Regions from separate parts of the Delftia sp. SD018 genome, predicted to be linked through region 2. Evidence: riboswitches for the same ligand, from Rfam matches in the RefSeq annotation. Region 2 holds a riboswitch; the other holds the start of a gene.
The links. A riboswitch is a leader RNA that binds a small molecule or an ion and turns the genes downstream of it on or off. The one in region 2 is predicted to bind glycine.

Region 1: linked by a shared signal. The riboswitch ahead of INR38_RS25895 (D-amino acid dehydrogenase) and the one ahead of gcvT (glycine cleavage system aminomethyltransferase GcvT) in region 2 are both predicted to bind glycine.

The regions. Positions count from the first base shown of each region.
Region 1 is NZ_JADDRN010000038.1:3,785-19,543, forward strand. It holds partial or broken gene INR38_RS25890 (invasin domain 3-containing protein) at 1-2,018, opposite strand, end outside; glycine riboswitch at 2,664-2,774, shown strand; gene INR38_RS25895 (D-amino acid dehydrogenase) at 2,867-4,198, shown strand; gene INR38_RS25900 (FIST N-terminal domain-containing protein) at 4,249-5,484, opposite strand; gene INR38_RS25905 (PhaM family polyhydroxyalkanoate granule multifunctional regulatory protein) at 5,561-6,517, opposite strand; gene INR38_RS25910 (copper chaperone PCu(A)C) at 6,660-7,172, opposite strand; gene INR38_RS25915 (hypothetical protein) at 7,269-7,628, opposite strand; gene INR38_RS25920 (glutathione S-transferase) at 7,748-8,410, shown strand; gene recD (exodeoxyribonuclease V subunit alpha) at 8,429-10,594, opposite strand; gene recB (exodeoxyribonuclease V subunit beta) at 10,591-14,439, opposite strand; gene recC (exodeoxyribonuclease V subunit gamma) at 14,436-15,759, opposite strand, start outside.
Region 2 is NZ_JADDRN010000043.1:688-16,446, forward strand. It holds gene INR38_RS26695 (sensor histidine kinase) at 208-1,854, shown strand; gene INR38_RS26700 (DMT family transporter) at 1,906-2,397, opposite strand; gene INR38_RS26705 (LysR family transcriptional regulator) at 2,496-3,413, shown strand; gene INR38_RS26710 (hypothetical protein) at 3,544-4,137, opposite strand; gene INR38_RS26715 (hypothetical protein) at 4,170-4,739, opposite strand; gene INR38_RS26720 (fatty acid--CoA ligase) at 4,903-6,501, opposite strand; glycine riboswitch at 6,671-6,782, shown strand; glycine riboswitch at 6,798-6,916, shown strand; gene gcvT (glycine cleavage system aminomethyltransferase GcvT) at 6,934-8,109, shown strand; gene gcvH (glycine cleavage system protein GcvH) at 8,245-8,619, shown strand; gene gcvP (aminomethyl-transferring glycine dehydrogenase) at 8,691-11,582, shown strand; gene INR38_RS26740 (PAS domain-containing sensor histidine kinase) at 11,737-13,956, shown strand; gene INR38_RS26745 (RluA family pseudouridine synthase) at 13,989-14,681, shown strand; gene INR38_RS26750 (branched-chain amino acid ABC transporter substrate-binding protein) at 15,022-15,759, shown strand, end outside.

The DNA of each region.
Region 1 (15,759 bases), on a different contig from region 2:
ACGGTGTCACTGCCCCCCGTCCAGGCATTGCCTTGGCCGTCAACAATGTAGACCTCCAGCAAGTCGCTGCTGCCGACAGGTTGATTGTTGGTCGTCGCCAGAACGCCGGATTTCAGGGCACAGGGAAAACCGGTGACGCTTGCCGCCGTTGAAAGCTGCGAGGTCTGGGCTCCACCGGAATTGCTGTCCGTCACTGTGACTCGCACCTGGCCGCTGAGATACGAAGGAACGGTCAGCGTTCCCGAGGCTCCGGCCATGGTTTCGGAGCCCAGATAGACCTGCGCATCGTTGACGCCCGCGCCGGTCGGCGACCAAAAGGCTTCCACCGTATACGGTGCCGGCTCGCTCGCATTGGCATTTGCCGTGATATTGAATGTCCAGGTGCAGGCGGCGGTGTCACTGGCGCCAACGCCAAGGGTGGGGGTCCATCCGGTTTGTCCATTGCCCGTCGTCAGCAAACTGATGCCTGAGTTTGCAGCCACAGGCACGGAAAACAGCGTGTTCTGAGAAATCTTGAAGAAATCACGCGTAGTGATACGAATGGCACTTCTCGACTGGCTTGTCATCTTGTTGTTGCCAATCAATCCTGGTGCCGTACCCGTACCACCGATATTCACCCCGTCCCCGCCGCCAGTGAAGTTGTTATCGGTCGCCGTCACTACCTGCGTCGTGCCTGAGGCTGCCGTATTCACCGTTGGTGCCGACACATGCGTTGGCGATGACCCGGTATAGGCGGCGATAGGCAGCGAGAAGGTATTACCCGTCACGGCCAGACCAATTCCATTGGCCAGGCTGATCGTTCCATCAACCGACACCACGGCCCTGGGCGCATTTCCACCAGTCGGGCTCAGTGCGATATTCGAATTTTTGATCGTCAATCCGTTGACGGTCATGTTCGACATGACCTGGAAAAACTGCTCGAGCTGCATTCCCCCGATAGGGTTGGGCAGATTCGTTACCGTGAAATTATCGACAACGATGTTGGAAACCGTGCCTGCACCGTTGCTTGCGGCAACGGAAATGGCCGAGCCCTTGTTATTGCCGTAATTTCCATTCCATATCGCGGAGTTGATTGTGCTATTGGCAAAGAATACGTTTTGTGCGCCTTGATGAATCTCCGCGTACAGCTCGCAGTTGAACGGCGTCCCCTCTCCCGCAGGGGTTGGCGCCACATTCACCAGACCGACGCGATCAATGATGACATTGTTTGCTGAGGAGCCAACGACGAATACCGCTTCGCCACAGGTCATGTTGGGCGAATTGGTGAGAGTGATATTCTTCCCACCAAGATAAAAGGTTTCCCAGGCGGAGTCCGCCCAGTTCTGGACTTGTATGACTCCCCCGAAATCGATGGTCAATGAGCCCGTGCCGGCTGGCACGGTGCCTTTGAGCCAGTACCAGGCACCACCGGCACCAGTGGTGGTGCCCGTATCGCCGCCGCTGATCATCTGGGTTTGACCACAGGCATTGGTGGCTCCCGTCACGGCGCCGGACTGGGCTCCGCTGACGAATGTATTGGCACAGCGCACGTAAACCGTCTGATTGTCGACATACGGATGGAGGTTTCCGGCCGCATCCTTGGATGTCCCACTCTGTATGGTTCGTACCGACGTAGACAGTGTCGGCGCAAAGACGATGGAAACATCGGCACTCGGATCCAGCGTTTGCAGCGTGTAGTTGGCTGCCTGAATGGCAGCTCGCAGCGTACATGCGCCAGCAAAGGTGCCTCCCAGCGTGCTGACACAGGTGGTTGGTGTCGTTGCATTGGCATTGGGAGCGTCGCTGTTGTCAGTGACCGTGAAAACGACGGTCGCCGCCAGTGCCGTGGATGAGATACCCGCGCATGAAAGCAGCAGCAAAGAGAAAAGGCACTTCGCTGCACGCCACTTGCGAAAAAATGCCGAACCAGGCAGGCGATTGAGAGCATGCATGATATTCCCCGTTTTCTCAAGGAGATATGACAGGAAAATGATTTTCCCAATGGCAATAGCCATCAGTTGTACCCAGCGCATTTGCATCGCCGTACCTCGAATAGTTCTATTTGAATCACGAGCTCACAACTCACCTTGCAGCCGGTGAGGTTGGAAGCAAAATGTTTCGCGCAGATCCTGCGCGTCAATCAAAAAGGTGGATTTCCATCAACGTTTGCGAGCTGCTCCGCTGCCCATTGAGCCGGACACACCTTCAGTCGGGTTTGCGACGCAAATCATTCCTCCCTCCACAAACCATATTCACCGTGCTTGTATTTTTTCAGTGCCGGGCCAGTTTCCATGGACCTGCACCTGTGCAACGGTAAGTCGCCTATCAGACATATACACAACTCATGGTTAACCCATGCAGGTCCAATCGACCAGAACATGCACTGACAAACCACTGCACACATCGATAGGCTAAATCATGTTTTTTTCTATTTCAATAGTTTTTTTACATGAAATCGAAGGCTCGTGCCAGCGCTACGAGGGAGGCGCTTGAGCGATCTAGGGAATACCCTGAATCAGCCACACCACATACAGGTAGTAACTGGTGGTATCCCCAGTACGACTGGAACCGGCTGCGCAAGCCACATAGAATCGCCCCTGCAGGAGAGCAGGCGGGCACCACGGTGCCGAGCCTCACCGAAGGCGCAAACTCCCATACACGCTCAGGTTCCGTACTGCAAACACAACATGCCGTCTGGAGAGCCGCCGCACGCAATATGCGGCGCACCGAAGGAGCAAGCCCCGTTCCCATGGACGGCGGTGAATCTCTCAGGTACCAAGGACAGGGGGAGCGGCAGCTGCGTCACGACGGACGCCGGCTGCTTGCTATTGAATCCATAGCTACCAGCTTCCGCGTGACCGGCACATGCCTTTGAAAGGGCATTGTCATGCGCGTTATCGTTCTCGGAGCCGGCCTGATCGGCACCGCCTCGGCCTACTATCTGCAATCTCTCGGTCATGAAGTGACCGTCATCGACCGCCAGGCTGCGCCCGGCGCCGAAACCAGCTTTGCCAACGGCGGGCAGATCTCGGTCAGCCATGCCGAGCCCTGGGCCAACCCCGGCGCACCGCTGAAGTTGCTGGGCTGGCTGGGCCGTCAGGATGCCCCCCTGCTGTTCCGCCTGCGCGCCGACATGCGCCAGTGGCTCTGGGGCCTGTCCTTCCTGCGCAACTGCACGCCCGCGCGCACGCGCCACAACATCCAGCAGATCGTTCGCCTGGGCACCTACAGCCGCGAGGCCCTGCAGCAGCTGCGGTCGGACACCGGCATCCAGTACGAGCAGCGCATGCAGGGCATCCTGCACTTCTACACGAACGCCCGCGAGTTCGAGGGCGCGCTCAAGCCCACCGAGCAGATGCAGGCCCTGGGCTGCGACCGCCGCCTGATCGACGCCGACGAAGCCGTGCGCCTGGAGCCGGCCCTGGCCCATGTGCGCGGGCAGATAGCGGGCGCCACCTATACGGCCGAGGATGAATCGGGCGACGCCAACCTGTTCACGCGCGAGCTGGCACGCATTGCCACCACCACGGGCGTGCAGTTCCGCCACGGCCACCACGTCATGGCGCTGCGCACCACGGGCGCAGGCGCCAGCCGCCATATCGACCATGTGGAGGTGACCAATGCCGATGGCCGCTACGAACGCATCCAGGGCGACGCCTATGTGCTGGCCATGGGCTCGTTCAGCCCGCTGCTGGCCCAGCCGCTGGGGTTGCGCCTGCCCATCTACCCGGCCAAGGGCTACTCCGTGACCCTGCCGGTGCTGGACCCCGCCAAGGCCTACCAGGTCAGCCTCACGGACGATGAGTTCAAGCTGGTGTTCTCGCGCTACACCGGCGCGCAGGGCGACCGCCTGCGCATTGCCGGCACGGCCGAGTTCAACGGCTACGACCGCAACCTGGACCCCGTGCGCTGCGAGGCCATCGTGCGGCGCGTGCAGCAGCTGTTCCCTGGCGCCGGCGATACCGGGCGCGCCCAGTTCTGGAGCGGCCTGCGCCCCGCCACACCCAGCAATGTGCCGCTGATCGGACGCTCACCCATCGCCAACCTGTTCCTGAACACCGGCCACGGCACGCTGGGCTGGACCCATGCCTGCGGCTCCGGCATGGCGCTGGCCGACCTGGTCAGCGGCAGGCAGCCGGCCGTGGATTTCGATTTTCTGGGAGCTGCAGTCATGGACCCGGATCGCAGCGCAGGCACGGTGCGCCCGCGCGCGGTCTGAGGTGCGGACGGTGTGTACCGTGTGTACGGCGTGTACGGCGTGTACGACGCCTAAGCAGTGAACACCGTCAACACCCCGGCGAAGCGGTGCAGGCGGGCGTCCATGATCTCGGCTTCGGCGACGAAGCCGATCAATGGCACATCGCCCAGTGCGTGGCGCAGGGTGCGCAGCTCGGCATCGGGGCCGCCGAACAGGCCGCCGCCGCGGCCCCGGCAACTGATGTAGATGGCGCCACGGATGCGGGGCTGTGCCTCGCCTTCGGGCGCCGCCTCCTCAGGCTCCGCCGCATCGCGCAGCGCAGCGCCCAGTTGCAGCAGTTCCTGGCGCGCGACCTGGGCCTGGCGGCGGCAGAAGATCACCGAATGCCCGGCCTCCACGGCCGATGACAGGGCCACGCCCTGGCGCAGCGGGTCCAGCCCGACCAGGGTCAGCACCTGGGCCTCTTCGGTGAGCACGCCGTGGGCCATGCCCCGGCCCGGCGGCGCAATGGCCGCCAGCGTGCTGCGCACCGTGGTCAGCGCGGGCTGCCAGTCGCTGCCTTCCAGCTCCACGCCCAGCAGTTGCAGCAGGCGCTGCAAGGCCGGATCGCCATTGAGCCCGGTGACCAGGGCGCCGCGCGCCTCGGTGATCTCCAGGCCCTCGCCCAGCGGCACGCAGCCCTGGGCCATGCCCGTGATGCAGGGCACGCCCGCACCGAAGGCCACGCCCGAGAAGCCTCCGCTGAAAATGCCGCGCGCATCCGCATGCTGCGCATGCAGGTCCTCGGTGCGGCAGGCGATCTGCACGCCCTCCACGCCATCGTCCCCGTCATCGCCCACGCCGCCGAACAGCAGGCCGGACTCGGTGCGCTCGGACAGCTCGTACAGCAACTCGGCCAGCTCGGGCTGGCCGCCTCCGGCATGGACCAGGGCCGAATGGGCCGTGAACCCGGCCTCGCCGCCCGGCGCATGCAAGGGCGCCAGGCCCGAATACAGGCGGTAGTGCGCGGCCGGCACATCGAGCAGCATCACCGCGAGCGCGGAGCCGGACAGGTATTCATGGGACATGGCCAGCACGCCACCGGCCGAGCAGCCAGCCCAGTCCGCCACATGGGGCAAGGCCCTGGCCAGATGCTGCAGCAGCGGCCTTGCATGGGCGGCATGCGCGTGGGACAGGTACACCAGGCCCAGTCGGGGCCGCTGCGCGTGGCCCGGATCGGCCATCTGCGAGCGCAGTTGCAGCAGCACCGCATCGGCCGCGGCGCGCCAGTCGGAATGGCTGGCATGGCCTACAGGAAACAACGACATTCCAACCTTCTTTCTAGCCCTGCCAGCGCCCGGCTTGCGGAGGGCTCTAGACCATCCATGGGTGCCGCCGTCCCGCTCAGCGCGGTGGCCGGCTCTTGGCCGGCGCCTTGCCTGCGGCCGGTGCCTTGGCTGTTGTCTTTGCGGTGGTCTTTGCCGCCGTCTTCCTGGCCGCCGCCTTGGCTGGCGCTTTGGCCGGAGCTTTCGGTGGGGCTTTCGCAGCCGCCTTGGCAGCTCCGGCCGGGGCCTTGGCCGCCGGTGCAGCCGCCTTGCCTGCCTGCGCGGCGAAGGCGCCAGCCTGGGCCGTCATGCGGTCCATGGCGGCCTTGGCGATGTCGCCGGCCATGCCGGTGGCGCGCTGTGCGGCAGCCACGGCCTCGGGGGCCATGGGCTCGGCCATGGCCTTGGCGGCGATCTGCTGGAATTGCTGGGTCAGTGCGCCCCACCATTGCATGGCCTGGCCCATGGCGGCGGCCTGGGCAGTCTCGTCCTTGGGCGCAGAAGCCTCAGGGCCTGAGGCCTTGCTGCCGGCATCCGTGGATGCAGCGGCCGCAGCAGCTGCAGGCGGCTCGGCAGGGGGCTGCGCGGGCGCGGCCTGCGGCTTTTCCTGCTTGCCGGCCTTGCCGGCGGAGGACATGGGCCAGTCCGAGTGGTCGGACTGCCCCGCGCTGGCGGCGCCCTTGCCCGCAGTGGCTGCAGCAGCGGTGGCGGCTGCAGCGGCGGGGAACTGGAAGGCCTGCGCCAGTTCACCCATGCTGACGTTCATGCCCTGCAGGGTGGACAGCGTCATGCGCTGCACTTCCAGAGCCTGGATGGTGGCGGCCAGCGCCTTGCCATTTTGGTCCAGCCAGAACTGCACGGCCTTGAGTTCGGTGATGCGCTTGTCCACCTCCTCGATGCTCACCGTGGGCGCCACCCATTCGGGCAGGCGCCCCAGGGGCCGGGCCGTGGCCGATCCCGCGCTCTGGGCCAGGCCCTGCAGGAAGTCGAAACCGGGGATGAACTTGCCGAAACCGAAGGAGGACGCGTCACTCATGGCAGCACTCGCTAGGACTGGGTTGGAAGAGCATGCCGGCGAAGGATGCCGGCCATGCCCCCAGCTTAACCCAGGCACACGCCAAGTCCACGGCAAGTCATGCGCATGCGGCTGCGCACAAACCCGGTGCAATGGCGCTGGCTCAGTGCGAATGGCCGGCGTGGCCGCCGCCGTGGCCCGCTGCCGGGGCAGCCGCCGCGCCGGGCGCCATAGCGCGCACGGGGACCTGCAGGCTCAGGCGCGAGGTTTCGCCCTTGGCATCCTTGAACACCAGGGTGATGGGCACCTGGCTGTCCTTGAGCAGCGGGCTCTTGAGCTGCTGCAGCATGACGTGGTAGCCGCCGGGCTTCAGGTCCACGGCCACGCCCTTGGGCAGGTCCAGGCCGTCGATGGCGCGCATGCGCATCACATCGCCTTCCATCTTCATTTCATGCACCTCGGCCACGCCGGCGGCGGGCGACTCCACGCCCACCAGGCGCAGCGGCTCCTCGGCCGTCAGGCGCATGAAGGCGCCCGTGGCCTGCTGGCCCGGCACGCTGGCACGCGCCCAGGCGGCGTCGGCCTTGACGTGGGCCGCATCGGCATGGGCATGGGCCAGGCCCATGGACAAGGAGGCGGCGATCAGGAAAGGGGTGGTCCATTGACGCAGTGTCATCACGGTTTCTCCAGAAAATTCAATACGTTGCAGCACGGTCTGTGTGCATTGCAAAAACAAAAGCCAAGCGAAAGAGGCAGGGATTGAAATGGGGAGTCACCGGGGCGGGGCGCGGGCCTGCGGCAAGGCCGGCATGGCCACGCTGTGGACGGAGGCCGGGTGCGCCCGTGGCTGCGCTTCTGCCATCAGCGGTGCCGGGGCCGCACTGCACCGGGCGGGCGGCGGCGCCAGCGGGGGCAGGCACAGCGGGCAGTCGATGCCGTGGCTTCCGGCAAGGGCATTGTCCTGACCGGCCGGCGATGGCACCCAGACCGATTCGCCAGCGGCCGAGCACAGGCGCTCCCAGCCCGAGGCACGCGCCAGCGGCGCAAACGCCGATGCCAGCGCCACGCACAGCCACAGCCCCAGCACCCAGCGGGCGCAGGCAGCCAAGGTGGAGGGCAGGCGAAGCGGCATGGCGCCATTCTAGGGGTCTGCCCCAGTCGTCATCTCCGGGACCGCGCCATGCCCTGCCCGCCCCTACCATCACAGGCGCGCACCCTCGCCTTCACCACAAACAACCCAAGGAGACACCCATGCTCACCCTGTGCGGATTCGCGGCCAGCAACTACTACAACAAGGTCAAGCTGGCCCTGCTGGAAAAGCAGCTGCCCTTCAACGAGGAACTGGACTGGCTGGGCGAGACCGATATGGCACTGTCGCCGCTGGGCAAGGTGCCGTACCTGCGCATCGACGACGGCCGTGGCCTGTGCGAGTCGGCCGCCATGGTCGAGTACGTGGAGACGCTGTCGCCCTCGCCGGCCCTGCTGCCGGCCGACGCCTTCGAGGCCGCCAAGGTGCGCGAGCTGTGCGTGTACCTGGACCTGCACCTGGAGCTGGTGGCGCGCATCCTCTACCCGCAGGCCTTCTTCGGCGGCCAGGTCAGCGACTCCACCCGGGAGCGCACGCTGGCCCAGCTCGACAAGAACGTGGCGGCCTTCGCCAAACTCGCGCGTTTCTCACCCTTTGTGGCGGGCGACAGCTTCACGCTGGCCGACTGCTGCGCCATCGTCCACCTGCCCCTGGTCAGCGCGGCCAGCAAGATCGTTGGCGGGCGCGACGTGCTGGCCGACCTGCCCGTGCGCGAGTACCTGGCGCGCATGGCCGAGCGGCCCACGGTGCAGCAGGTCAATGCCGACCGCAAGACCAATACGGCGCTGATGATGTCCCGCTACGCCAGCGACAAGACTCCGGCCTGAGCCGCCGCCCTGCCCGCCTCAGTCCTGCAGCCAGCGCAGCAGCCCGCTGGCGCGCTGCGTGGGGCTGCCAACGGCCGAGGCCAGTAGGCCCGGCACCTCGGAGAACAGCGAGAAGGCCTGGCGGGCGCGCGTGATGCCGGTGTAGACCAGCTCGCGCCCCAGCACGCTGCCGCCGCGCGAGGGCAGCACCAGGGCCGTGTGCTCGAACTCCGAGCCCTGGCTTTTGTGCACCGTCATGGCGAAGGCAGTCTCCACATGGGCCAGGCGGCTGACACCGACCGAGCGCAGCTCGTCACCCTGCAGGAAGTACACGCGCAGCGGCTGCCCGGGCCCACCCTGCGGGGCCCCCTGTGACCCACCCTGCGATCCACCCAGCAGCGCAATGCCGATGTCACCGTTGAACACGCCCAGCTGCGCATCGTTGCGCGTGACCATGACGGGCCGGCCCGCATACCATTCGCCGCTGCGGCGGATCGCGCCCTGCGCTTCCAGGGCCTGCTCCACCGCCCGGTTGAGGCCGGACACGCCCCAGTCCCCCTCGCGCACGGCGCACAGCAGCCGGAAGCGCTCGAAGGCCTGCAGCACATCGACCACCCAGGCCCGGTGCGCGGCCTCGTAGTCGCCGTCCGCAGCCGGCCTGTTTTGCAGCGCCCTGGCATACAGCGCATAGCTGGCCAGGCCGCCACGCCCGCGCACGGCCAGTTCGGTCACGGCCTGCACGCCGCCGCCCTGGCGCTCCCAGAGTTCGGAGTGCGTACCGCCTTGCGTGCCGGCATCGAGCAAGGCCTGGGCCTGCGCGGCGTGGCCGGCATTCACGGCGCGCGCCAACTGGCCGATGGGACCACCGAAGCGCCGGCTTTCGCGCAGCATGACGGTGTGCTGCGCAAGAGCCGGCGGCCGGTCGCCTGCCGGCGCCGCGAACTGCGGCGGCACCGCCTGGCCGGCCACGCGCAGCGCATAGTCCAGCGTGTCCGGCAGGTAGCGTCCGGCCTGGGCATCGCGGCACAGGTCGCCCAGCACGGCGCCCGCCTCCACCGATGCCAGCTGGTCCTTGTCGCCCAGCAGCACCAGGCGGGCGCCGGCCGGCAGTGCCTCCAGCAGCGCCGCCATCATCTCCAGGTGGACCATGGAGGCCTCATCGACGATGAGCACGTCCACGTCCAGTTGCCGCCCCGCATGGAATCCCCAGTGCCGCGTATCGGGCCGCGCACCCAGCATGGAGTGCAGGGTGCGCGCCGCGCCCATGCGCTGCACCAGGCCCGCCAGGTCGATCTCGCCGCCCATGCTGCCCTGCAATTGCAGCAAGGCCCCGTCAATCGATTGCTTCAGGCGCGCAGCCGCCTTGCCCGTGGGCGCGGCCAGGGCCACGCGCAGCTGGCCGGCGTCGGGCGCCGTGGCAAACAGCAGGGCCAGCAGCCGCGCGGCGGTATAGGTCTTGCCGGTGCCGGGGCCGCCCGTGATCACCGACAGCCGGCCGCGCAGCGCCAGCGCGCAGGCCAGCTTCTGCCAGTCCACAGTGCCAGCGTCCGCCGCAGGCGGGAACAGGCGGTCCAGCCAGCGCCGGGCCAGGGCTTCGTCCAGCGGCTGGCCGGCCACGGCCTGCGCCGCCGTGCGCTGGATGACATGGGTGGCCACGGCGCGCTCGTAGTCCCAGTAGCGGCGCAGGTACAGCAGCGGCGCGGGGCCGTCGGCACCGGCCAGCACCAGGGGCTGGCCAAGGTCCTCGCCGCCATCCTGGCCCGCGTCGCCGATCACGCGCACCACGGGGCTGGCACCCAGCGCCGCCACCCAGCCGGACAGGCGAGCGGGCAGCATCTGCCACAGGGCCTGCTGCGCGGGCAGCGCCTCGGCGGGCCAAGCCAGCACGTCGTTGGGGTTGCCGGCCAGCGGCGCCAGGGGCAGGCAGCTGTGGCCGCGCCCCTCCATCTGCGCCAGCAGCGCGGCGGCCACCAGCAAGGCGGGCCCGGCCTGCGCATCCTGCCCGGCGACGAAGGAGGCCAGCGCCGCATCCAGGCGCCGCAGCAGGCCGGCATCGGCCCAGCGGCGCAGCAGGGCCAGCACCTCATTGGTGTCTGGCGGCACAGCGCCCAGCGAGTCGTCGTCCGGCGAGTCGTCGCTCGGCCGTTCATCGAACAGGTCCAGCGTGGCCGTATCGACGGTCCGCGAACGGGGGCGCGGGCTCATGGCGGCTCCTGCATATCGGCGCGGCCGGGGCCGAGCAGTTCATCGAGCGCATCGAGCAGGGGCAGCTCGGGCGCCATGGCATGCATGCCACCGGCCGGGCCATCGATGCCGCGCAGAAAGTAGTACAGCGCGCCGCCCAGCTGGCGCTGCGGCTCGTAGGCCGTGCCCAGCCGGCTGCGCAGCAGCCGGTGCAGGGCCAGCAGGTAGAGCGCGGCCTGCACGTCGTAGCGATGGTGGAGCATGGCGCGGGCCAGGGCCTCCTGGCCGTAGGCGGCGCCGTCCGGGCCCAGGTGGTTGCTCTTGTAGTCAAGCACCCAGTAGCGGCCCTCGTGGCAGAACACCAGGTCGGCAAAGCCCATGAGCATGCCGTGCAGCGAGCGCTGGGGCAGCGCGGGCCGGTCCTGCCCCGGCAGGATGAAGCGCCGGCAAAGCTGGTCGATGCGCTCGGCCGGCAGCTGGCGCGCGGGCAGCCAGAACTCCATCTCGGACAGTTGCGGGCCCAGCGTGGCCAGCGTGACATCGAGCGGCGCCAGCGGCTGGTGGACCACGGCCGTGAGCCAGGCCAGCAGGTCGCGCGCCTGCTCGCCCCGGCCCGCGCGCTCGCAGCGGCGCACCAGGCGATCAGCGAGCGCACCCTGGCCGTCCACGGGCAGGGCAAAGTCTTCGCCGCCCAGCCATTCAAGCTGATCGTGCACGAAGTTGCCGACCACGGGGCCGCGCAGAAAGCGGTGCCAGACCGCAGGCCCAGCGGCCGGTCCATCCTGCAGGGGCTGCAGGCCCGCCAGGCCGGCAATGTCCGCCAGTTCCGGCGATGGCGGCGGCTCCAGCGCCTGCTCATCCTCGGCCGGGCGCTGCACGGCTACGGGCAGCACGGGCAGGCTGGGCGCGGCCATGGCACGCACCAGGGCCGAGAAGCTGCCGATGCCCCAGCGGGTGTCGAAGCGCGCGTCGTAGGCCGGGGCATCGTGCAGCGGGGTGGCGCCAGCCGGTGGCTGCCAGCGCGTGCGCTGCAGTGGCCCGGCATCCAGGTCGCGCCAGGCCATGTGCGGGTCTTCGCCGCACAGCTGCTGCAGGCCGTCGCGCCAGCCCTGGGCCGAGCGCGGCTCGGTGCCGCCCAGCAGGTAGCCGGCTGCGCCCTGCTCGTTCACGCAGGCCTTGCCGTTGCCGCGCTTGAGCGGGGCCAGGCCCAGCCACAGCGCATGGCGCGGGCGGGTAAGCGCCACATAGAACAGGCGCAGGTCCTCGCGCAGCCGCTCGCGGTCGGCCTGGGCAAGCTCCTCGTCGCTGAAGTCCAGCAGCAATCGGCGGGCCGGAGCCGCGTCGTCTTGCGACTCGTCCTGCGCGGACAGGGTCAGGAAGGGCGTCCTGGCCCGTTCCATGGGGCGGAAGCTGCCCGCAAACGGCAGGCAGACCAGCGGGTACTCCAGGCCCTTGCTCTTGTGCACGGTGACGAGCTTGACCAGGTCGGCATCGCTTTCCAGGCGCACCACCTGCTCTTCGCTGCCGCTGCCCGGCGTCTCGATCTGGGTGGCCAGCCAGCGGATCAGGGCCTGCTCGCCCTCCAGCTGGGCGCTGGCGGTCTGCAGCAGCTCGGCCAGGTGCAGGTAGTTGGTCAGGCGCCGCTCGCCGCCCATGGCCGGGTCCTGCAGCCAGCGCACGGGCAGGTCCAGCCGGTACAGGGTCTGGCGCAGCATGGCCAGCACGCCCAGGCGCAGCCAGATGCTGTGCAGTTCGCGCAGCTGCTCGCTGCGCACGTCAAAGGCTTCCTCTTCGGCGGCCAGCCAGGCCAGCTCGTCCAGCGACAGGCCGATGAGCCGCGTGGCCAGGCCCGCGCGCACGGCCTGGGCATCCAGCGGCGCGGCGACGGCGCGCAGCCAGTACAGCAGGTCATGGGCCTCGTCGCTGGCGAACACCGAATCCTGGTCCGACAGGTAGACCGAGGCCACGGCGCGCGCCTGCAGTTCTCGGCGCACGGCGGCCGCCTCCCGGCCCGTGCGCACCAGCACGGCGATGTCGGCGGGCCGCAGGCGCACAAGGCGGCCATCGGGCTGCACAAAGCCGGCCTGCGGGTCGGCCAGCCACTGCACGATCTGCTCGGCGCAATGGGCCGCAAAGCGCCGCCGTACCTCGTCGGCCGACAAAGGCAGGGGAATGCCGGTGTCCTCGTCGCGGCCCGCACTCCAGGCCACGGTGAGGGCGGGCATGGCGCCGTCGCGCGTGTGCAGCAGCTCGCGCCGGCCCTGGGCGGCCACGGGCTCGAACGGCAGCGGGTTGTGGCTGCCGCGCCGGAACATGAAGGCGCCCTCACCCGGCCGCTGCTCGGCCTGCGCGAACCAATGGTTGACGGCGCCCACCAGCGCCTGGGTAGAGCGGTAGTTGGTGCCCAGCACGTAGTGGCGGCCCTCGGTGGCACGGCGCGCCTGCAGGTAGCTGTGGATGTCGGCGCCGCGAAAGCCGTAGATGGACTGCTTGGGGTCGCCGATCAGCAGCAGGGCGCTGTGCGGGTCGTTGGCCGCCGTGCGGTAGATCTGGTCGAACAGGCGGTACTGCAGCGGCGAGGTGTCCTGGAATTCATCGATCAACGCCACCGGGTACTGGGCCAGGATGCGCTCGCGCAGCACGGCGCCGTTGTCGCCGGCCAGGGCCGTGTCCAGGCGCTGCAGCATGTCGGCAAAGCCGAAGCTGCCAGCCTGGCGCTTGAGGTGGGCCAGCCGCTGCGCCACGCGCGCGGCCGCATGCAGGCGCACGGCCACGCTGACGGGCGGCAATTGCTCCAGTTGCAGCAGCAGCGCCTGCAGCTCGTCCAGCTCCAGCGGCATGAGCACATCGCCGGCCGATCCCTTGAAGGCCTCGGCCAGGCCCTCGGGGCTGAGGCGGTGGCGCGCGGCCTCGGTCAGCGCCAGCGGGCCGTCCAGCGGCGCGCGCGACCAGTCGGCCAGCGCGGCAAGCCAGCCGGTGTAGCGCGCGGGCTGCAGCTTGCGCTTGTCCCACAGCGCGCCATGGCCGTCGAGCTGTCCATCCAGCCACAGTTGCAGGCGCTGTGCCTTGTCGTCCCAGCCGGCCGCCAGGGCCAGCAGGCGGCTGCGGCGCTGCTCCATGGCGCGCTGCAGGCAGTCGGCCAGGCTGCCCTCGCCCGCGCCGGGCACGGGGGGCTCGCGCAGCAGGGCGCGCATGTCATCGACCAGAGCGCCGACGTGGGGCCAGATCTTCAGGGCCTCGTCCAGCAACTCGTCGGACAGCGGGTAGCACTGCTGGCGCCAGTAGTCCTGCGCGGCCTCGGTCTGGCGCTGGCTTTCGTCGGGCTCCAGCGTTTCGTCGAAGAGGTTGCCGCTGTCGAAGGCATGCTCGCGCAGCATGCGCTGGCACCAGGCGTCGATGGTGTGGATGGCCGCGTCGTCCATGCATTCAGCCGCCATGGCCAGGCGCCAGGCCGCGCGTTCACGGGCCGCGCCTTCGGGGTAGGCCTCGCGCAGCGCGTGCAGGAAGGCGTCGTGGGGCGCGGGCTCGGCCTCGCCGCGAAAGCACTGCACGGCCTCGATCAGGCGCTTGCGTATGCGGTCGGACAGCTCGCGCGTGGCCGCGCGCGTGAAGGTCATGACGAGGATGTCGGGTGGCATCAGCGGGCGCTCGAAGGCCGTGCTGCTGATGCCGTCCAGGCTGCCCTCGCCATGCCCCAGCACCAGGCGCAGGTAGAGCGCGGCAATGGTCCAGGTCTTGCCGGTGCCGGCGCTGGCCTCGATCAGGCGGCTGCCCCACAGCGGGAAGCGCTGTGCGTCGAGCACATGGCCGGTCACGTCGCCGTCCACATCGCCGGTCGCGGCGCCGATCATTTCGCTCGCGCTCATTGCGCCTCCCCCTGGTACGGCAGGACCTGCACCTGCGCGGCCACCCAGTCGAGCAGCGGCGCGTGGGCGGCATGGGCCAGGGCCTCGAAACGGCCATCGGCGCTCAGCCGTTCGAAGTCCGGGTAGCAGCGGGCCCAGGACGGGTCCTCGCCTTCGCCGCCGACCAGATGGCCGCCCTCATAGGCCTGCTGGGCCGCTGCGGGAAAGCCTTCGGCCATGGCCAGGCCGCTGCGCAGCGGCAGGGGCAGCGGGCCGTTCTGGCCTTCGCGCCACAGGGCCATCAATTCACGCAGCCGTGCCAGCGCGTCGGAGGGGTCCATGGGCAGGACCTGCACCAGGCCGTCGCGCGCCACCACGCGCAACTCGGCCTGCGAGCCGCTGGCGGCCAGCGCCAGGCTGCGCAGGTAGACCGGCATGAGCTTGTCGGCATGGGGCCTGCCCTTGGCATTGAGCAGGTTGCGCGGGTCCAGCAGCAGCCAGCACTGTGCGTCGTCCGCATCGGGGGACTCTTCGGTTTCGCAGGACTGGCGCAGCCCGTCGATCCAGTCGTCGAACACCAGGCCATCGTCCTCGATCAGCAGCCGCCTGCGCGGCGCGGGATGGGCATACCGATCCAGTTGCTGGCGCCAGGCCCGCAGCGAAGGCGTGACCGAGGACTGCAGCGCCCGCGCGCCGCGCTCGCCCAGCCCCGCCAGCGGCAGCCGCCCCGAGCGCGTGAGGCGCGCCACGGCCGCTCGCACGCTGTCTTCCATGGCCTGGGGCGCCTGCCCGGGCTCGTCCAGGCCGGCCGCCACCTGCTGCTGCAACTGCTGCACCAGCAGGTATTCGGTCAGGCCGTCGAGCTGGAACAGCTCCTCGTCCACCACGGGGTTGTCCTCCTGCTGGAAGCGCACCTGCAGGCGCTGGCGCAGGTAGGCGCGCGCCGGGTGGCGCAGGAAATCGGTGAGCCGGGCCAGCGTCAGCGGTGCCGAGGCGTCGGGGACAAAGGGCGGGCGCGGCTGCGCGGGCAGCGGAGGCAACGCGTCCGTGCCGTCCGACTGAGCATGCGCGGCCCGCCATTCGCGCGCATAGGTGGTCCAGGGCGAGCCTTCTTCGAAATAGCGGCGGCTGAAGGGCTGCAGCGGGTGCTGCTGCGTGCGCTGCGCCAGCAGCGGCTGGCCGCCTTCGCCGCGCCAGCCCGTCTCCAGGTAGTCGCGCAGCTGGGAGACCAGGACCGAGGGCGGCTGCTCGCTGTTATCGCGCACATGGTGGCCGGTCCAGCTGATGTAGAGCGCGCGGCGTGCGGACAGCAGGGCTTCGAGCATGAGCTGGCGGTCATCG
Region 2 (15,759 bases):
GCCTGTTGCATTGGGGCACCTGGCAGACGGCAGACAGCGCTTTCCCGCAATGGCCGCCGGTGCACAATGGCCCCCCCGCAAGCCTGCACGGCGGACATATACGGGCGCACGCCACTTCAACCCATCGGACCCTTGATCCACACCCAAGACAATCCCACTGAAGGCCGCCGGAGGCACTGGCCAACGGGTGCTGCAGCGCAATGGCTGATGCAGGTCCTGGTGCAGGCCCTGGCAGCTGCAGCGCTTCTGGCGCTGCTCGTCCGCTTGCTGCCCAACCCACAGGCCGCCCAAGGCATTGCGGTCTTTCCCGGCAGAAGCATGGCGCCGGCCGCCATGCTGCTGTACGCGTACACGGGCTCGGCCCTGGCCATCACGCTGATGAGCCTGATCCTGTGGTGCTGGCTCAGGGAAAGGCTCTACATTCTTTGCGCCGCGCTCCTGGCAGCCGGCTTTGCCTACGCTGCTTTCCGTTACCGGCCCGAAGGCCTGTGGCTGCCCGGCGCCGACCAGCCCCAGCATGCGCTGTCCATCGCCTACTGCAGCTTCTGTGTGGTGGCGACGGTGTTTTTCAGCCAATTGTTCGAGTTCCGCCGCCATTGGATCTGGGCTGCGCACCTCTTCAGCGTGGTGGCCTGGCTGAATGCCATCGCACTGGGCATGGCACTGTTGGGTGGCTATCCGCAGATCTCGCGTGCCGTGGTGTTCACGGCCCTGGTGTCCACATCGTTCGGTGCGGTCTTCGTGCTGTACCTGCTGGTGGTCCGAAGGCAGTGGCAATACCTGCCGGGCGCGCTGGCGTTTGCGGTGCCTTCCGCCCTGGGCATCCTGAACCTGCTGAGAACCCAGGGCCTGCTGCCGGATGTGGCGCTGCCATCGGCACAGATGCTGTGGTTTGCCGGGCGTGTGTCCGAGGCCATCCTGCTGGGAATGGCGGTGACCAACCGCACGCGGGTGGCGGAGCGTGCCCTGCGCAGTGAGCGGATGCAGGCCCTGTCACGCGCCCAGGCTGCCGAGCGCGAGCTGGAGTCCAAGGTGCTGCAGCGCACCGCACAACTGCAAACGGCCCAGCAGGCCCTGCAGACCGCCTTGCACAGCGAGCGGGAGATGCGGCTGGAACAGCGCCAGTTCTTCAACATGATCAACCACGAGTTCCGCACCCCACTCACCATCGTGGACGGCGCCGCGACCGAGCTGCAGACGTTCCCGACGACGGATGCGGACTCCCTCATCGAGCAGGCGTCGCAGATACGCAGGGCTTCGCGCCGGCTGATGACCCTGGTGGACACCTGCCTGATCAACGACCGGCTGGACGCGGGCGCGTTCCGGCTGCAACTGGAGCAGACGCCATTGGATGAACTCCTGGAGGAGTCTGCAGAGCTCGTCGGCTGGTCCCGGCGGCATCGCCTGAAACTGGATCTGGAACACGGCCCGCAGCAATGGCAATGCGACCCTGTCCTGGTGCGCATCGCCATCTCCAACCTTGTCGGCAACGCCATCAAATATGCCAAGGCGGGCGACATCACACTGGCCGCCCGCTGCGATGCGTCCGGTGACCTGCTGATTTCCGTCAGCGACCAGGGACCGGGCCTTGCGCCCGAAGCGGCAGGACAGGTTTTCGAGCCCTATGAACGCGCAAGCGCCACCCGGCACGTCAACGGGCATGGCCTGGGCCTGTCCGTGGTCAGGCGCATTGCCAGGCTGCACGCAGGCGACGCGTTCTTCCAGCCGGCTGCCGGAGGCGGGGCCTGCTTTGTCATCCGGCTGGGCCGGCTCCTGCCCGGCACGGCAGATGCCCGCCAGGAACGTCCGCCAGCGGCAAGGCCGGCCGCCGTGCCGCCGGGCATGCCCGCCTGACGCGGGCAAGGCCGGGGCCTTCGCCGCTGAAGCAGGGCGTGCTTGCGGCACTCATGGGGCCGCCGCTGCACGGGCCGTCCCGCCCTGCACCACCAGCAGCACGCCACCCAGGATCAAGGCCACGCCGGCCAGGCGCGTCGCGTTGACCGGCCGTGCACCCAGGCCCATCAGGCCGAAGTGGTCCACCAGCACCGAGACCACGATCTGACCCGCCACCACGCAGACCAGGAAGCCGCCTGCGCCCAGCCTGGGCGTGACGGCGGCCGCGCTGGCCACATAGATGGCCCCCAGCACACCGCCTATCCATAGCCACCATGGCCCCGCTGCCGCCTGGGCCATGGCCGGAGCGGGCGCGCGCAGCACCCACAGTCCAGGCACCACGACCATGACGCTCACGGCCAGCGAGACCAGCGTGCCCCACAGCGGGTGGCCCAGCAGGCGGCCCACCAGGGCATTGCTGGCAGCCTGGAATGGCAGGATGGCCCCCGCCAGCAGCGCCAGGGCCACGGGAGCAAGGGCGGTGAATGTGCTTTTACCTGTCATGCGGCAAGACCTTTCTTCTTCTGTCAATCGATGCCTGCATGCTCTCGCATCCAGTGCATTGATGGAAATCGTTTGTGCGCACGGTCTATATTCATGGCATGGATGAACTGCGCCGGATCGACCTCAACCTGCTGCTGGCCCTGCACGCCCTGCTGGCCGAAAAACATGTGACGCGTGCGGCCCTGCGCCTACACAAGAGCCAGCCGGCCATGAGCCATTCGCTGGCGCAGCTGCGCGAGCATCTGGGCGACCCGTTGCTGGTGCGGCGCGGTGGCCGCATGGCGCTGACGGCACGCGCGCAAGGCCTGGTGCAACCGCTGGCGGATGCGCTGGGCAGCCTCAACGGCTTGCTGGCACAGACGGAGTTCGACCCGGCCCACGCACGCGGACGGCTGCGGCTGGCGCTGTCGGACTACGCATCGCGCATCGTGCTGCCGCCGCTGATGCGGCATCTGCGCCAGCACGCACCCGGGCTGGACCTGGCCATCAGCCAGTCCACGCGCGAGGTGATGCTGGCCCAGCTGGCCGATGGCGAACTGGACCTGGCCCTGGGGCCCTTCCCCGAAGCACCCGACCTGCCCGAGGGCATCGAGGTGCAGGATCTGTTCCAGGAACAATTCGTGAGCGTGGCCGACCAGGCCGTGCTGCCGGCACGCGGCGGGCTGTCACTGCGGGACTGGCTGCAGCGCCCGCACGTCATGCTGGCCATGCGGCCCGACGCCAGCGAGGAAATCGAACGGGCGCTGGCCGCCCAAGGCCTGAGCCGCCGCGTGGTGCTGGCCCTGCCCCACTGGAGCGCGGCGCTGGAGGTGCTGGCAGGCACCGACCTCGTGCTGACCGTGGGCAGCCGCGCCATTGGCGACCTGCGCCGCCACAAAACGCTGCGCCGTTTCGCTCCGCCGCTGGAGCTGCCCCGGTTTGCCTACCAGCAGGCCTGGCATGTGCGCAAGCAGGGGGATGCCATGCATCGGTGGCTGCGGCAGGCGGTAGCCAGGAGCTGTCGTACCGTACAGTAGTCGCTGATATCTGAGCCGACTTCTACCGGCACCGAACCGGCCATGAAAAATGCCAGCCTGCATGTGGACAGGCTGGCATTGGGGCGAAAGCTTGAAGGCAGCCCCGTGGCCTCGAACAGCCGCGGCCGCCTTAACGCAGCTTTTCGTTCTTGCGAATTTCACTGCTCAACTGCTGAGCTACTTGCGTGGCTGCACGCTTGGCTGCCAAGCCGAAGTCATCCAGAAACTCACTGAACTCCGCTTCGCCCCGCGCAGAAGCCTTCACTCTTCCAATTTCGTTGCCGTTGGCATCAGTGACCACACACGCGATCTCTGTAACGAAGTAGGTCGGGGGCCACGTAAGCGCCGATGGCGATCCCGAATCGGTTTTGATCTCGGGGATGAAAATCAAGGCCGCACGGGCCGCCTCTACGGCCTGCGTATCGCTTGGCGCTGCAATCAGCGTCACATCCTGGTAAACAGAGCGCAATGCGTCCCGAATTGTTTTTTCGAGGTCGCGATAAGGGAAGTATCTAACACTGTCCCCCCCTCCCGAAGGTGAAACAAAGGCGGTATTTCGCTGAGTCTCGCTGATGGCGTAGGCAACCTTCTTCTGGATCAACTCCGACTCGATACGCTCAGGTCGTGTATCGCCACCGATGTTGATGGGATGGGCACATCCCACCAACGTTGCCAAAGTGACGGATGCCAGAACCGCTCGAATGATTGCGGAAAAAAAGCGCATGTTTTTATCCTCGGCGACTCACTGTGAAGCCGTCAGGGAGCCAACGCGGCAAGGAATTGAGGATCGGCGTACACCTTGCGCAGCAATTCCCGAACAAGCTGAGGATAGGCAGCCTGTCCTGCAGGAATGGCTACAGTGCCCATGAAGCTGGACTCGAAGCTGGTCTCTGCCTTGTAGGTCTTCTTGAGCCGCTGCTCGCCGCTGCGCAAGACCCGAAGCTCAATCTCCATCACACCCGAGCCCGTGCTGAAACCGCGAATATCGATATCGTTGGCAAGAATCTTCGCGTCAATCTGGGTGTGCGACTGGGGATCGTAGGCGGAGATCTCCTTCAAGTCCTGAACCAGCGCCTCTTCCAGATACTTGGAAAAGGTGCCGCTCGCCGAATTAAGAGGCGTTCCACGCAAGGAGAGGTTGTTGACCGGAGCAGCAGGATCTGTCGGCTCCACCTTCAGAACATTGGCGGATCCCGGCTTGGCCGCCTTCAATTGCTCCAGCGCTGCGTAGTCTGCCCCGTAAGGCGGAGCTTTCAGTTGGGCACATCCCGTAGCCAGAACCGTCACCGCGCAGATTGCCAAGGCGCGAACGTAAGACGCGATCATTTCTCTCTCTCCCCGAAGATTATTTGAAGGAAGCAAATGTAATGCAAAGTAACCGCTTCAATTCAAAATTTCCTAAGGAAAGGCTGCTTTCGAATGAGTCCGATGAAGGGGTAGGGCCGGACCGCGCATCGTCATGCAGTCAGCATGCTGGATCGAAGCCTTCTCAGTCCACCACCCTCAGCAACTGCTTCTGTATCTTCCCGCTGGCCGTCTTGGGCAGGGCCTCGCGGAAGTGGTAGCGGCGCGGGCGCTTGTAGGCGGCCAGGCGGTCGCCATGGACCAGGAAGGCGTCCAGCGCCTCGGCCGTGGGCGTGGCGCCAGGCTTGGCGACCACGTGGGCGGCGACGATCTGGCCCCAGCGCTCGTCGGCCTCGCCGATGACGGCGACCTCGAGCACATCGGCGTGTTCGACCAGCGCGTCTTCCACTTCGCGGGGATAGACGTTCTCGGCGCCCGAATTGATCATGTAGTCGATGCGGTCGCGGATCCAGAGATAGCCGTCGTCGTCGATGTGGCCCAGGTCGCCCGTGTGGTACCAGCCGTGCGCCAGCGCGCGGGTGTTGGCGTCAGGGCGGTTGAGGTAGCCGGCCATCATGCAGGGGCCGCGCACGAGGATTTCGCCCACCTCGCCGGGCAGGCAGGCCTCGGCCGGGTCGGTGGGGGCGTTGTCTTCGCGCAGGCGGGCCACGATGAGGTCATGGCCCATGGAGGGCAGCCCGGCCGAGCCCGCGTGCGAGAGTTGCTCGCGCGGCAGGAGGATGGACATGCAGGGCCCCATCTCGGTGGTGCCGTAGACCTGGACCAGGTCGCTGCCGACCTTGCGTGTCCATTCGCGGATCAGGTGCGGCGCCATGGAGGCGCCGCCGTACTCCACCAGCCGCAACGCGGGCGCCTGCTCGGGCGAGGCGATGGGGTCGGCCAGCAGCATGGTGACCATGGTGGGCGCCGCGAAGAAGAAGCTCACGCGCTCTTCGCGGATCAGGCGCCAGGCCTCGGTCACGTCAAAGCGGCGCAGCAGCACCTGGGTGGCACCGGCCTGCAGGCGCGGCAAAAAGCTGGTGTGCAGCTCGGCCGTGTGGTTGAGCGGCGCCATGGCCAGGCCCACGTCGTCGCGCGTGAACTGCATGGTCTGGTGCATGAGGGCGTTGTGCGCCAGCTTGCTGCGGTGCGTGTGCAGCACGCCCTTGGGCCGGCCCGTGGTGCCGCTGGTGTACATGAGGATGCAGGGGTCGCTCTCGCGCACATGGGCCTGGGGCGGCGCGCTGCTGCGGCCCCAGGCCAGGGCGGACAGGCGCTGCGTGGCCCAGACCGGCAGCGGGTCGGCCGGGGCATCGTCGGCAAAGATCCAGTGCTCGATGCCTGCGCCAGTGCCGCCGCCTTCGGCCTTGAGCAGGGCCTGGGCGCGTGCGGCCACCTCGCCGCCCTCGTGCTCGAACACCAGGGCGCGCGCAGCGCCGTCCTTGAGGATGAAGGCCAGCTCCTGCGCCGCCAGCCGGTAGTTGATGGGATTGAAGATGGCGCCCAGGCGCGCGGCCGCCAGCATGGTGAAGACAAAGGCTGGCGTGTTGTAGAGAAAGGCCGCGACCACGTCGCCATGGCCTATGCCCAGCTCGGCCAGGCCGTGGGCGTGGCGGTTGACTTCGGCATCGAGCTGGGCGTAGGTCCAGGCGCGGCGCTCGCCGCCCTCCCAAGCGACCAGGGCTTCCTTGTTCGGCAGGTAACGTGCCGGCCAGGCCAATGTGTCTCCCAGCGTCTGCTGCATGTGCGCTTCTTCCTTCTCGCTCACGAGATTTCATATATCGATGCATCTCAATGTAGGAGATTTTTTAGACAGTTATGCAATTTGCAAATGCATTCATGCAGGCAAGCGCATGGAGCTGGGGCCGGCCCGCGGAAATCCCGAAGCCGCGCGGACGCTGGCCGCAGCTAGAATGCGCCGGTCAGGAGAGAGTGCCCGCCCGGCCGCAATGGTCACAGGCAGCGGCACCGCCGAAGGCGCAGGGTTCGTCCCGAACGCTCAGGCAAAAGGACTGGCACCGCCTGCCGCCACGGCCGCAGGCGTTCCTAGCTGGAGAGAGATGCAGGGCACGGCGGTGTGTCCCATCCACCGAAGGAGCAAGCCCCACGCCTGGAAGGTGCGGGTGAATCTCTCAGGTAAAGCGGACAGCAGGGCAGGACATCCCGGGATTCCGGGATGGCGTTGTGCCTTGCCCCTTGCCGAAAAGAGAGTCCATCCTTGACCGCTGCCTCCACCACCGATCTGCTCAAGACCCCGCTGTTCGACCTGCACCAGGAACTGGGCGCGCGCATGGTGCCGTTTGCCGGCTACTCCATGCCCGTGCAATACCCGCAGGGGCTGATGGCCGAGCACCTGCACACGCGTGAGGCGGCAGGCCTGTTCGATGTCTCGCACATGGGCCAGATCAGCCTGCGCGGCCCGGATGCCGGCGCGGCGCTGGAATCGCTGCTGCCCATGGACGTGCTGGGCCTGGGCGAACACCGCCAGCGCTACGGCCTGCTGCTCAACGACGCGGGCGGCATTCTGGACGACCTGATGTTTGTGCGCCGCGAGGACGACCTGTTCCTGATCGTCAACGGCGCCTGCAAGCATGAAGACCTGGCGCACATAGAGGCCCGCATCGGCCAGCGCTGTGAAATCGAGCCCCAGTTCGACCGGGGCCTGCTGGCGCTGCAGGGCCCGCAGGCAGCAGCCGCCATGGAGCGCCTGCTGCCCGACACGGCCGGACTGGTGTTCATGACGGGCGGCCACTTCGACTGGGAAGGCGCCGAGCTGTACATCACGCGCAGCGGCTATACCGGCGAGGATGGCTTCGAGATCTCCTTGCCCGCCAGCCACGCCGAGGCCTTTGCCCGTGCCCTGCTGGCCCAGCCCGAAGTCAGGCCCGTGGGCCTGGGCGCGCGCAATTCGCTGCGCCTGGAAGCCGGCCTGTGCCTGTACGGCAACGATCTGGACACGACCACCACCCCGGCCGAGGCCGCCCTGAACTGGGCCGTGCAGAAGGTCCGCCGCATTGGTGGCGAGCGCGAAGGCGGCTTTCCCGGCGCGGCCACCGTGCTGGCCCAGCTGCAGTCGCCCGAGCTGCTAACGCGCAAGCGCGTGGGCCTGGTGGCCCTGGAGCGCGTGCCCGTGCGCGAAGGCACGGAGCTGCTGGATGCCAGCGGCCGCAAGGTCGGCCAGGTCACCAGCGGCCTGCTGTCGCCCACGCTGAACCAGCCCGTGGCACTGGGCTATGTGGAGCCGGGCAGCGCCGCCATCGGCACCACGCTGCAGGCCATGGTGCGCGGCAAGGCCGTGCCCATGCAGGTGCAGGCCACGCCCTTCGTGGCGCCCCGCTATCACCGCGGTTGAGGACAGCCTGCGCGCTTGGCGTGGACCGAGTTCGGCGAATTCGTTTTTCCCGCCATCGCATGCCGCTACAGTGCGCACTGACCTTTCTCAAACCGCCTTTCACAGGTTTCTTTTCAGTTTCTATCGGAGCAAGCCATGAGCATCCAGTATTCCAAGGACCACGAATGGATCAACGCCGCCAACCCTGACGCGGCCATCGTCGGCATCACCCTCCACGCGCAGGATGCGCTGGGCGACGTGGTGTTCGTCGATCTGCCCGCCGTGGGCACCAGCTTCAACCAGGGCGATGTGGCCGGCGTGGTCGAGTCCGTCAAGGCCGCCGCCGATGTCTACATGCCCGTCAGCGGCGAGATCGTCGAAGTCAACGAAGCCCTGCGCGACGACCCCTCCCTGGCCAACAGCGACCCGCTGGGCGAAGGCTGGTTCTTCAAGGTCAAGCTCAGCGACGCAGGCCAGCTGGCCGCGCTGCTCGACGAAGCCGCCTACACGGCCTTCGCACAGAGCAACTGACGCCACTTTCCGGCCAGGACGGGCGCCAGGGCCCGCCCTGGCGCTTTTCAGCTTTTGAGACAGGTCCCTCCATGCTGATGTCCTCCACCCAGCCCCTTGCCGTCCTCGAGAACGCCACCGAATTCGTGGCCCGCCATATCGGCATCGCGCCCGAAGACGAGGCCCACATGCTCAGCGCCATTGGCGCGGCATCGCGCGATGCGCTGATCGACGCCATCGTCCCGCCCTCCATCCGGCGCCACCAGCCCATGGCGCTGCCGCCAGCGGCCACCGAGGCACAGGCGCTGGCCGAGCTCAAGGCGCTGGCAGGCCGCAACCAGCTGCTCAAAAGCTTCATCGGCCAGGGCTACTACGGCACGCACACGCCCGGCGTCATCCTGCGCAACATTCTGGAGAACCCCGCCTGGTACACGGCCTACACGCCCTACCAGGCCGAGATCTCGCAAGGCCGCATGGAGGCCCTGGTCAACTTCCAGACCATGGTCTGCGACCTGACGGCCATGCCGATTGCCAACGCCTCCATGCTGGACGAGGCCACGGCGGCCGCCGAGGCCATGACGCTGGCCAAGCGCTCCGTCAAAAGCAAGAGCAACCGTTTCGTGGTGGCGGGCGATGCCCACCCGCAGACCATCGAGGTCATCCAGACGCGCGCCGCGCCGCTGGGCATCGAAGTGCTGCTGGCCAACTCGCTGGAGGAATGGAACCAGCTGATGGAGGGCGACTACTTCGCCGTGCTGGCCCAGTACCCCGCCACCAGCGGCCGCATCGACGATCTGCGCGCCGACGTGGACAAGGCCCACGGCAAGCAGGCCGCCTTCATCGTGGCCACCGACCTGCTGGCGCTGACCCTGATCACGCCGCCCGGCGAATGGGGTGCCGACATCGTGGTGGGCACCACCCAGCGCTTTGGCATGCCCATGGGCGCGGGCGGCCCGCACGCCGCCTTCATGGCCTGCCGCGACGAGTTCAAGCGCTCCCTGCCCGGCCGCCTGGTCGGCGTGAGCGTGGACGTGCATGGCAAGCCCGCCTACCGCCTGGCACTGCAGACGCGCGAGCAGCACATCCGCCGCGAGAAGGCCACCTCCAACATCTGCACGGCCCAGGTGCTGCCCGCCGTGGTGGCCAGCATGTACGCCGTCTACCACGGCCCCGAGGGCCTGGAGCGCATCGCCCGCCGCGTGGCCTCGTACACGGCCATCCTGGCGCGCGGCCTGGCCGAGCTGGGCGCGCCGCTGCGCGAGGTGCCCAGCTTCGACACGCTGAGCCTGCACACGGGTGCGGCCACCCAGGCCATCGTGGAGCGTGCCGTGTCCCTGGGCGCCAACCTGCGTGTGTATTTCAAGGAATACCTGTGCATCTCGCTGGACGAGACCACCACGCGCGCCGACGTCGAGCTGCTGTGGAAGATCTTCGCCCGGGACGGCCAGACCCTGCCCAGCTTCGCCGCCTTCGAAAAGGGCGTGGAGCCGCTGATCCCTGACAGCCTGCGCCGCAGCAGCGACTTCCTCACGCACCCGGTGTTCAACACCCACCGCTCCGAGACCGCCATGCTGCGCTACATCCGCCAGCTGTCGGACAAGGACCTGGCGCTGGACCGCAGCATGATCCCGCTGGGCTCCTGCACCATGAAGCTCAACGCCACCAGCGAGATGATTCCCATCACCTGGCCCGAGTTCGCCCAGGTGCACCCCTTTGCCCCGGCCGACCAGCAGCAGGGCTATGCGGAACTGGACAAGCAGCTGCGCGACTGGCTGTGCCAGGCCACGGGCTACGCCGGCATCAGCCTGCAGCCCAATGCCGGCAGCCAGGGCGAGTACGCTGGCCTGCTGGCCATCAAGGGCTGGCATGCGAGCCGGGGCCAGTCGCACCGCAACGTCTGCCTGATTCCCAGCAGCGCCCACGGCACCAACCCCGCCAGCGCGCAGATGGTGGGCATGCAGGTGGTGGTCACCGCCTGCGATGCCAACGGCAACGTCGACATGGCGGATCTGGCGGCCAAGTGCGAGCAGCACAGTGCCAACCTGGCCTGCATCATGATCACCTACCCCAGCACGCACGGCGTGTTCGAGACCCAGGTCAAGGAGCTGTGCAAGCTGGTGCATGACCACGGCGGCCGCGTCTACGTGGACGGCGCCAACATGAACGCCCTGGTGGGCCTGGCCGCGCCGGGCAGCTTCGGCGGCGATGTCAGCCACCTGAACCTGCACAAGACCTTCTGCATTCCGCACGGCGGCGGCGGCCCGGGCGTGGGCCCGGTCTGCGTGGTCGAGGACCTCGTTCCGTTCCTGCCCGGCCATGCCACGGCGGGCCTTGCGGGCGGCACGGGTGCCATCAGTGCCGCACCGCTGGGCAATGCGGCCGTGCTGCCCATCAGCTGGATGTACATCCGCATGATGGGTGCCCAGGGCCTGACCCTGGCCACCGAGACCGCCATCCTCAGCGCCAACTACATCAGCGCCCGGCTGCGCGACCACTACCCCACGCTGTACGCGGGCGAGCACGGCCATGTGGCGCACGAGTGCATCCTGGACCTGCGCCAGTTCAAGGAAAGCACGGGCGTCATGGCCGAGGACGTGGCCAAGCGGCTGATCGACTACGGCTTCCATGCGCCCACGCTGTCCTTCCCCGTGCCCAACACGCTGATGGTGGAGCCCACCGAAAGCGAAAGCCTGTACGAGCTGGACCGCTTCGTTGACGCGATGATCGCCATCCGCGAGGAAATCCGCGCCATCGAGCAGGGCCGCCTGCCCCAGGACGACAACCCGCTCAAGAACGCGCCGCACACGGCCGAGACGCTGCTGGCCTCGGAATGGGCCCACCCCTACAGCCGCGAGGCCGCCGCCTACCCGGTGGCTGCCCTGCGCCAGTCCAAGTACTGGTGCCCGGTGGGCCGCGTGGACAACGTCTACGGCGACCGCAACCTGTACTGCAGCTGCATCCCCGTGGACGCTTACCTGAGCTGAAGCACCTGCCACCGAAAGGGGCGCTTGTGGCGCCCCGCCTGGCGCGCGTACACTGCGGCCCTGCCCGCGCCGGGCTCCGGTAATCTGCCGGACGCCGGGCGCGGGCCACCAGGATTTGTGCGGCATGTGCCGCTTTCCCCAGCGCCAGCCCGCGATGAGCAGCCCAGACCATTCCGATCCGCCTCGCGACGACGAGCACCTGCCCCTGCATGCGCTGCTGGCGCCCGGCGCCGACCTGCCCCCCGTCGAACGCTTTCCCCTCTTCCAGCCCGAAGACGACCCGCTGCAGGCCCTGGTGGCCGAGCTGCGCAACTACCAGCGCGAACTGGAAATCCAGAACCGCGTGCTGGACTACAGCCAGGCCGTGGCCGAAAGCGCCTCCGAGCGCTTCGAGGCCCTGTTCGCCAGCATTCCGCTGCCCCTGCTGGTGGTGGACGAGCACGACATGGTGGTGCAGGCCAACGCCATGGCGCATAGCGCCTTCCAGCCCTCAGAGCATGACCGGCTGCTGGTGAACTTCGCGCCCTTCGTGCACCCGGACGACGCCGAGCGCGTGCGCGAGACCTTCTCCGCCGCACGCGAGCTGGGCCGCACCGAGGCCCACGAGGTCTGCTTCGAAATCACCGAGCAGCACCAGCTGCGCGCCGACCTGCACGTGGCCTGCATCGCCATCCCCCAGCAAAGCGGCCCGCCCATTGCCCAGTACCTGTGCGCCGTGGTGGACCAGGGCCCGCTGCTGGCCGAGCGCCTGGCGCTGCAGCAGCGCAACCACCAGCTGTTCCTGAGCGAGCGGCGGCTGGAATCGGTCATCAACTCGGCGCTGGACGCCATCATCTGCCTGGACTCGGACCAGCGCATCACCGTCTTCAATCCCACGGCCGCCGCCCTGTTCCTGTGCCCGCCGCACGACGCGCTGGGCAGTCCGCTGGAGCGTTTCCTGCCCGATGCGGCACAGGCCCTGTCCTTTGCACCGCTGACCACGCAGGCCGTGCTGGGCGAGATGACGGCGCGCACGGCCAGCGGCCGCGAGATTCCGGTCGAGGTCAGTGTCTCCTTCGAGCACCACAGCGGCGGCGAGACCACCACCGTGTTCGCGCGCGACCTCACCAGCCGCAAGAAGGCCGAGGCCCAGCGCAACGAACTGGAAGACCAGCTGCGCGAATCGCACAAGATGCAGGCCCTGGGCACCATGGCCGGCGGCATTGCGCACGACTTCAACAACATCGTGGGCGCCATCCTGGGCAACGTGGAGCTGGCCAAGGCCGACTGCGGCGGCAATGCCGCAGCCATCGAAAGCCTGCAGGAGATCGAAAAGGCCGGCCGCCGCGCGCGCGACTTGGTGCGCCAGATCCTGACCTTCAGCCGCAACGAGCCGCCCCAGCGCAAGCCCGTGCAGGCGCGCGAAGTCATGGGCGACACGGCGCGGCTGCTGCGCGTGACCCTGCCGCCCGCCGTGGAGCTGCAGGTGCATGTGCCGCCGCAGCTGCCCCCCATGCTGGCCGACGCCATGCAGGTGGAGCAGGCCCTGTTCAACCTGTGCACCAACGCCATGCACGCCCTGGGTGAGCGGCGCGGCCTGATCCAGATGGACGCCGACCTGGTGCGCCCCGACCAGCGCCTGTGCGAGCGCCTGGGCCTGCCGCCCGTCAGCTACGTGGCGCTGTCGGTGCAGGACAACGGCCCCGGCATGGATGCGCGCACGCTGCAGCGCATCTTCGAGCCCTTCTTCACCACCAAGCCCGTGGGCCAGGGAACGGGCCTGGGCCTGCCCGTGGTGCACGGCGTCATGCGCAACCACGGCGGCGCCGTGGACGTGTACAGCATTCCAGGACAAGGCAGCCGCTTCACGCTGTACTTTCCCCCGGCCGACGCCCTGGCGCCCGCCGAGCACGCACCAGCCCAGGCGCCCGCAGCCGAAGCGCCGCCCAGCCTGCCGGAGCCGCTGGCAGCCGCAGAAACCCCGACCGGCCCGCAGTTCGCCCTGCTGCCCGACCCGCAGGCCGCACAGCAGCATGTGATGTACGTGGACGACGACCAGGCCCTGGTCTTCCTCGTGCAGCGTCTGCTGCGCCGTCGCGGCTACCAGGTCAGCGGCTTCACCGATCCGCACGAGGCCACCGAGGCGCTGCGCGCCGCCCCCCAGGACTACGACCTGCTGGTCACCGACTACAACATGCCGGGCTACAGCGGCATCGATCTGGTGTACGAGGCACTGTCCATCCAGCCCCTGCTGCCCATCGCCCTGGCCTCGGGCTACATCACCGCCGAGATCGAGCAGGCCGCCATGGCCGCAGGCGCCCGGGCGCTGGTGCACAAGCCCAATGACGTGGAGGAGCTGTGCGCCACCGTGCACAGGCTCCTCAATGAACGGTGAACGGCTTGAACACTGAAACGCCGCAGGAGTGCATCGGTGCTGGTACTGCTGCCGATGCCGATGCAGATACCGATGCAGGTGTCTCCTGCCTGTACGAGGACGCCGAGCTGCTGGTGCTGGACAAGCCCTCCGGCCTGCTGTGCGTGCCCGGACGCGGCCCTGACAAGCAGGACTGCCTGAGCGGCCGCGCCTTGCAGCGCTGGCCCGATGCGCTGGTCGTGCACCGGCTGGACCAGGCCACCTCGGGCCTGGTGGTCATGGCGCGCAGCCTGGCCAGCCAGCGCCTCCTGAGCGAAGCCTTTGCGCAGCGCCGCGTGCACAAGCGCTATGTGGCCGTGGTCGCCGGCCGCCCTGCCGCGCAGCAGGCCGACGCCTGGCAAAGCATCGACCTGCCGATAGCCGCCGACTGGGAGCGGCGCCCCTTGCGCATCATCGACGCCCTGCAGGGCAAGCCCAGCCAGACCCTGTGGCGCGCCATGCCCGCAGCCACCGAAGGCCAGGGCACACCCACCACGCGGGTGCAGCTGCAGCCCGTGACAGGCCGCACCCACCAGTTGCGCGTGCACATGGCGGCGCTGGGCCATCCCATCCTGGGCGATGCGCTCTATGCCGATGCCGCCGTGCAGGCCCTGTCGCCGCGCCTGCTGCTGCATGCGCACCAGCTGGAGCTGGCCCATCCCCTGTCGGGCCAAACGCTGCGTTTCGAATCCGCCGTGCCGTTTTGATCCACCGCAGAAACACGCAAACCGGCGCCCTCTGGCGCGTTGCTGCAATGCAACATTCCGTGTACGTGTTTCCCCTTCTTGCAGTCGGTCATATTGGTTTCATGCAGCACCGTCTGGGTGCACCGTCGGCATCAGGCGTTTTCGTCGCCCAAAACCGGCGTTGACAAGCGGCCTGCGATGGCATCCAGCCCTTAGCGAAAAGCCTGCATGCGCGCCAGCCCCGGGATACCCTGTTGCCATTGGTAACCAGGAGATTAATCTGTGCTTCTTTGCGCGGATCGCCCCTACAGGAGCCACCGCGTTTTTCAGAACGCTTTACCCAAAGTTGAAGGAAGTACTCATGAGCATTCCGTTCCGCATGCACACCGTCGTCGCCGCCCTGGGTTTGGCTGGTGCCGCCTTGTTCTCTACAGCGCATGCGCAAATCAAGATCGCCATGGTGGTTCCCACCACCGGCCCGCTGACGCAGTACGGCGACATGGTCAAGGAAGGCGTGAACACCGCCGTGGAAATGGCCAATGCGGCTGGCGGCGTCAATGGCAAGAAGATCGAACTGGTGTCCGTCGATGACGCCTGCGAACCCAAGCAAGGCCCCGTGGCCGCCAACCGTGTGGTCAACGCCAAGATCGGCTACGTGATCGGCCCCGTCTGCTCGGGCGCATCGATTGCCGCCGCCCCGATCTACAACAACGAAGGCGTGGTCGTCGTGACCCCCTCGGCCACTTCCCCGGCCCTGACCGACGGCAAGAACTACCACTTCATCTTCCGCACCATCGGCCGCGATGACCAGCAGGGCCCTGCCGCCGCCAAGTTCATCCTGGACAAGGCCAAGCCCAAGAAGGTTGCCGTGCTGCACGACAAGCAGTCGTATGGCCAGGGCATTGCCTCCTCCGTGCGTGACGACCTGAAGAAGGCAGGCGTGGAAGTGGCCCTGTTCGAAGGCATCAACGCCGGCGACAGCGACTACTCCGCCGTCATCACCAAGCTCAAGAGCGCCGGTGTGGACTTCGTCTACTACGGTGGCTACCACCCTGAAATGGGCCTGCTGCTGCGCCAGGCTTCCGAGCAGGGCCTGAAG